2 regions of the Bradyrhizobium sp. USDA 3650 genome follow, and region 2 is predicted to be linked to the other one. Evidence: riboswitches for the same ligand, from Rfam matches in the RefSeq annotation. Region 2 holds a riboswitch; the other holds the start of a gene.
The links. Region 2 has a riboswitch for S-adenosylmethionine ahead of metX (homoserine O-acetyltransferase MetX). Riboswitches for the same ligand answer to the same signal wherever they lie in the genome.

Region 1: another riboswitch for S-adenosylmethionine. It lies ahead of ACVIN2_RS22635 (O-succinylhomoserine sulfhydrylase); the one in region 2 lies ahead of metX (homoserine O-acetyltransferase MetX).

What each region holds. Positions count from the first base shown of each region.
Region 1 is NZ_JBSRZG010000001.1:4,869,166-4,872,370, forward strand. Features, by position in the region: gene ACVIN2_RS22635 (O-succinylhomoserine sulfhydrylase) at 20-1,216, opposite strand; SAM riboswitch at 1,287-1,366, opposite strand; partial or broken gene ACVIN2_RS22640 (2'-deoxycytidine 5'-triphosphate deaminase) at 1,447-2,584, shown strand; gene ACVIN2_RS22645 (PAS domain-containing protein) at 2,690-3,100, shown strand.
Region 2 is NZ_JBSRZG010000001.1:5,276,665-5,279,869, forward strand. Features, by position in the region: gene hisC (histidinol-phosphate transaminase) at 1-193, opposite strand, end outside; gene ACVIN2_RS24720 (chorismate mutase) at 228-1,076, opposite strand; SAM riboswitch at 1,280-1,359, shown strand; gene metX (homoserine O-acetyltransferase MetX) at 1,452-2,651, shown strand; gene metW (methionine biosynthesis protein MetW) at 2,665-3,205, shown strand, end outside.

The DNA.
Region 1 (3,205 bases), 410 kb from region 2:
TACGATGTCGAATGCGTGGCTACGCCTTCTCCAGCGCCGCGGTCAGATCCTCGATCAGATCGTCCGCGTGCTCCAGCCCCGCCGAGAAGCGGATGAAGCCCTCGCTGATGCCGAGCGCGGCGCGGTCCTCCGGCTTGAGGCGCTGATGCGTCGTGGTTGCCGGATGCGTGACGAGGCTCTTGGCGTCGCCGAGATTGTTCGAGATCTTGGCAAGCTTGAGCTCGTTGAGCACGCGGAACGCCGCCTGCTTGCCGCCCTTGACCTCGAGGCCGACCAGCGTCGAGCCGCCGCGCATCTGCTTCTTCACCAATGCAGCCTGCGGATGATCGGCGCGGCCGGGAAACACCAGCCGCGAAATCTTCGGATGGCTCGCCAGCACGTCCGCAATGCGCGCCGCCGTCTCGGTCTGCGCGCGCACGCGCACGGCGAGCGTCTCCAGCCCCTTGAGCAGGACCCAGGCGTTGAACGGCGAGATCGACGGGCCGGTCTGGCGCATGAAATTGTGGATGTGCTCGGCGATGAACGCTTCCGAGGACAGGATGATGCCGCCGAGACAGCGGCCCTGGCCGTCGATATGCTTGGTCGCGGAATAGACCACGACGTCGGCGCCGAGCGCGAGCGGGCTCTGCCAGATCGGAGTGGCGAACACGTTGTCGACGACGAGCCGCGCCCCGCCGCTGTGCGCGATCTCGGCGATGCCGGGAATGTCGAGCACGTCGAGCGTCGGGTTGGTCGGGCTCTCCAGGAAGAACGTCTTGGTGTTCGGCTTCATGGCGCGCTGCCACTGGTCGAGATCGAGGCCGTCGACCAGCGTGGTCTCGATGCCGTAGCGCGGCAGCAAATCCTGCACGACGTAGAGACACGAGCCGAACAGCGCGCGCGAAGCCACGACGTGATCGCCGGTCTTCAGCGGCGCCAGGATCGCGGTCGTCACTGCGGCCATGCCGGTCGCCGCCGAACGTGCCGCTTCGGCGCCCTCGAGCTCGATCATGCGCCGCTCGAACATCGCGATGGTCGGATTGGAGTAGCGTGAATAGATGAAGCCGGGGTCCTCGCCCTTGAACCGCGCCTCGCACTCCTCGGCGCTGTTGTAGACGTAGCCCTGGGTCAGGAACAGCGACTCCGAGGTCTCGCCATATTGCGAGCGTAAGGTTCCGGAATGAACCAGGCGAGTTTCGGGACGGTAGTGGGCGGTTGGCGCCGGGGACTTCGACATAGGACCTCCTGAAGTGACCATCGAAAATGGTCACAAAAAAACCGGCCTGGAATATCTCCACGGGCCGGGATCACAGAGGTCCCCGGCCTGTTTAGCGACTTATTTAACGTGGCTGCAAGCCGGCCGGCTCAAATCACCACGGGATAAGTCATGCTCATATTCCGCAATGCCCTTTCCGTCAAGACGTCCATCGGATAGCCGTAAAACGCTCATATTTCCCGCATGTCGGGATGTGTTTGATCCCTGATGAGGACCCCGGGTTGACGTTCACGGTCGCCGCCGACGCCAATGGTATCCTGCCCGACCGCATGATCGCGGCGATGGCGGAGGGCGGTCTCATCCTGCCCGCTTACGACTTCGTCGAAAGCCAGATCCAGCCGGCGAGCCTCGACCTTCGCCTCGGCGACATCGCCTATCGCGTTCGCGCCAGCTTCCTGCCCGGTCCCGGCGCCACCGTCCGCCGAGCGCATCGACGAGTTGAAGCTGCACGAGTTCAGTCTCGCCGACGGCGCGGTGCTGGAGACCAACTGCGTCTATATCGTGCCGCTGCTCGAAAGCCTCGCGCTGCCGCCGGAGATCGTCGCGGCCGCCAACCCGAAAAGCTCGACCGGCCGGCTCGACGTTTTCACCCGCGTGATCGCCGACGGCACCCGCCGGTTCGACATGATCGGTGCCGGCTATCACGGTCCGCTCTATGCCGAGATCAGCCCGAAGACGTTCCCGGTGCTGGTCAGCGAGGGCTCGCGCCTGAGCCAGGTGCGCTTCCGCACCGGCGATGCCATCCTCAACATCGACGACCTCGAGGCGCTGCATGCGACCGAACGTCTCGTCGATATCGACGATGCCGATCTCACCGGCGGCGTCGCCGTCTCTGTTGATCTTTCCGGCGAAAAGAGCGGCGGCTTCGTCGGCTACCGCGCCAAGCGCCACACCGGCGTGATCGACGTCGATCGCCGCGCTGGCTATTCCGTCGAGGAGTTCTGGGAGCCGATCTCGGCCCGTCCCGACGGCAGCCTGATCCTCGATCCCGGCGAGTTCTATATCCTCGCGTCGAAAGAGGCGGTGCAGGTGCCGCCGGATTACGCCGCAGAGATGGTGCCGTTCGACCCGCTGGTCGGCGAGTTCCGCGTGCATTATGCCGGATTCTTCGATCCCGGCTTCGGCTATGCCGGCGCCGGCGGGCTGGGGTCGCGCGCCGTGCTCGAAGTGCGCTCGCGCGAGGTGCCGTTCATCCTCGAGCACGGCCAGATCGTCGGCCGCCTCGTCTACGAGAAGATGCTGGCCCGCCCCGACGCCATGTACGGCCAGCGCATCGGCTCAAACTACCAGGCCCAGGGCCTGAAGCTGAGCAAGCATTTCCGGGTGTAGCGATCATCCGTCGCACGGATGGAGCGCAAGCGTCATCCGGGAAAGTCTCACTTGTGGCACGATCCCGGCTTACGCTGTGCTCCATCCGGACCGCCAGGTGCTGACATGACCAATTCATCCCAACTCGACGCAAACATCCTCGACGACGTCGCGGACGCGCTGATCTATTCGGATCGCTCCGGCACCATCATGCGCTGGAATCGCGCATCGTCCGCACTGTTCGGCTTCTCCGTGGACGAAGCGCTGGGCCAGAATCTCGACCTGATCATTCCCGAACATCTGCGCGCCGCGCACTGGAAAGGCTTCGAGGCCGCGCTTGCCAGCGGAGCGATGAAGCTTGCGGGCAAGCCGACACTGACCCGCGCGCTGCACAAGGACGGACGCAAGCTCTACATCGAGATGACCTTCGCGCTGGTGCGGGACGCCGCTGGAGTGGTGCAGGGATCGGTGGCGATGGCGCGCGACGTGACCGAGCGCGTCGAGCGCGAGCGTGCCGCCAAAGCTGCGCAAAACTAAGCCTGCGCAAAATTCGTGATGCGGAATTGGCGAGCCGGCGTGCAGGGCGCCCTGCATGCGGCTCAGCTTGTCCGTCGCCGGCTGCAGTGACACACTCGATCAAAA
Region 2 (3,205 bases):
AGGTTCCTTCCGGATAGTCTTCCAGATGATCCGCTACCTGCTTGAACGCCTCGATTGCCTTCGGCGAAGGCCCGAACGGCGTCTCGTTGGCCGAGAGCTTGAACACCTTGCGGCCGGGCTCTGCCACCGGAGTCTTGCCGGGCGTGTAGGGCGCAATATCGAGAATGCCGGGATTCGGCACGGGGCGGGACATCTTCAACTCCGGACTGGCTTAAGCGGTTCGCGACTTACGATTTCGACCCGGTCGGGGGCACCGTATAGCGCGTTGCGTGGCTGCCGACGAGGGCTGTGGAGCGCACCGAGGCCCCCGCTTCGATCAGGGCAGCCTTGATTTTGTCGAGGCTGCTCGTCGCGGTGACCGAGACCAGCAGCGCGGCGCCGTCGAAGGCGGTGTCGGGCACCGCCACGATCTCGGCAAGCGGCGACAGGGCGCGCGCGACCTCGGCGTTCCACCCTGACACGCGGACGCTGAAGGTCTCGACCTCCGTCACCAGCGCGCTGTCGGCGACGCGGGAGACCGCGAACACGGGTAACGCCGCCGGATGGTCGGCGCGCTCGACGAAGGGCAGCCGCGCGATGATCTTTGGCGCGCCGGCTTCTTCCAGCGACAGCCACCACGGCGTGCGGCTCGAGGTCGCCGAGACCAGCGCCAGATCGCCCTTGGATTTCGCGACCGCCTCGACCGCCGCCTGCGCGCTGAAATGCGCGACATAAGGCACGGTGAAGCCGAAATGGAATCGCGCGGAATCGCGCATGGCCGGCTCGCTTGCCGAAATGTCGGCATGCACGGAGAACGGCGCCTGGACATAGGTGAAGGTCGCGATGATGACGCGCCAGATGCTCTCGACGGTGTCGAGCGGCAGGATGCCGCGATGGCGCTGGACGAGGTCACGCATCATGGCGGCCTCGCGCGCCGGACGGAACGCCGAGCCGACCTCCTGGGTCTGCTTCACCTGGATCAGGCGGTCGATGATGTCGCCGCGTTGCATCAGCAGGCGATGCATGCCCTCGTCGATCGCGTCGATCTCCTTGCGCAATTCCTGGAGCGATGGTGGCGCGGGCGGACGTTGGGACATGTCTGTGAGGTGCTGTTGCGAGGCGTTCAATGCGGATCGGTCGAGCTGTCACCGCTGTGATGGGTATCCTGATTAGGCAGTCGGGGCTGCGAAAGCAAAGAGAAATGCAAAGGGAAATCGGGCCCTTTCCGCCCGTGGTGCGACAGGCGAATTTGGCTGATCCGGGCCGCGACTTGACGAAAACCGTCCAAGACGGTAGTTTTTAGCCGTTCCGTGGTCATTTGAGCCGGCCGGCTTGCAGCCACGTTAAAAAACTCGCTAAACAGGCCGGGGACCCTTTCGATCCCGGCCGAACCTATCGTTCAGGCCGGGTTTTTCATGGCCTGATGTCAGTCGCGGTCGGACCCCCGATCGCAAACGAGTCAGTGGTCAGAGATGGGCATCAAGTCAATTCCCAGTCCCGCGATCAGCGCCGACGAGCGCTCGCACGAGGTCGATCATCCGAGCTCCCAGGTCGCACGCTTCGGTGCCGACCAGCCGCTGCCGCTTGATTGCGGCGTCGATCTCACCCCGTTCCAGATCGCATACCAGACCTATGGCGAGCTCAATGCCGAGCGGTCCAACGCAATCCTGATCTGCCATGCGCTGACGCTCGACCAGCACGTCGCCAATGTGCACCCGCTGACCGGTAAGCCGGGCTGGTGGGAAATCATGGTGGGGCCCGGCCGCCCGCTCGACACCAATAAGTATTTCATCATCTGCTCGAACGTCATCGGCGGCTGCATGGGCTCGACCGGCCCCGCGTCGACCAATCCGGCGACCGGCAAAGTGTGGGGCCTGGATTTTCCGATCATCACCATCCCCGACATGGTGCGAGCCCAGGCCATGCTGCTCGACCGCCTCGGCATCGATACGCTGCTCTGCGTCGTCGGAGGCTCGATGGGCGGCATGCAGGTGCTGCAATGGACCGCGGCCTATCCGCATCGCGTCTTCTCCGCGCTCCCGACCGCATGCAGCACGCGCCATTCGGCGCAGAATATCGCCTTCCACGAACTCGGCCGGCAGGCGGTGATGGCCGATCCGGAATGGCATGGCGGACGCTACGTTGATCACGGCACCCATCCGCATCGCGGCCTCGCCGTCGCCCGCATGGCCGGGCACATCACCTATCTCTCCGACGCCGCGCTGCATCGCAAATTCGGACGGCGGATGCAGGACCGCGAGCTGCCGACCTTCTCGTTCGACGCCGACTTCCAGGTCGAGTCCTACCTGCGTTACCAGGGCTCGTCCTTTGTCGAACGCTTCGACGCCAACTCCTATCTCTATCTGACCCGCGCGATGGATTATTTCGACATCGCCGGCGACCATGGCGGCGTGCTGGCGAAGGCGTTCGCGGGAATCCAGACCCGGTTCTGCGTGGTCTCCTTCACGAGCGACTGGCTGTTTCCGACCTCGGAATCGCGCGCGCTAGTGCACGCGCTGAATGCGTCGAGCGCGCGGGTGTCGTTCGCCGAGATCGAGACCGATCGCGGTCACGACGCGTTCCTGCTCGACGTGCCCGAGTTCTTCGACATCGCCCGTGCCTTCCTGCAGTCGGCAGACAAGGCGCGCGGGCTCACCGCCAAGAAAGCTTAAAGGACGGCTAGTCATGTCTGTACAGGAAGCGCTGCCGCTGGGCGGCCTTGCGACCGGGCAGCCCGGCGATTTTCGCGCCGACCATGTGCTGGTGGCCGAGATGGTCAAGCCGGGCTCGAAGGTGCTCGACGTTGGGTGTGGCGAGGGCGACCTGCTCCAGCTGCTGGAGACCCGCGGCATCGACGGCCGCGGCATCGAGCTGTCGCGCGAGGGCGTCAACCGCTGCGTTGCCAAGGGTCTTGCGGTGGTGCAGGGCGATGCCGACACCGACCTCGTGAATTATCCGGATGACGCCTTTGACTACGTGATCCTGTCGCAAACCTTGCAGGCGACGCGGCAGCCCAAGGTCGTGCTCGAGAATCTCTTGCGCATCGGCCGCCGCGCCATCGTGTCGTTCCCGAATTTCGGCTTCTGGAAGATGCGGCTCCAGCTCCTGATCGGCGGCCACATGCCGCGCACGGAGAACCTGCCGGCAAGCTGGTATGACACCGCCAACATCCATTTCTGCACCATCAAGGATTTCGTCGAGCTCTGCGACGCGATCGACGTCAAGA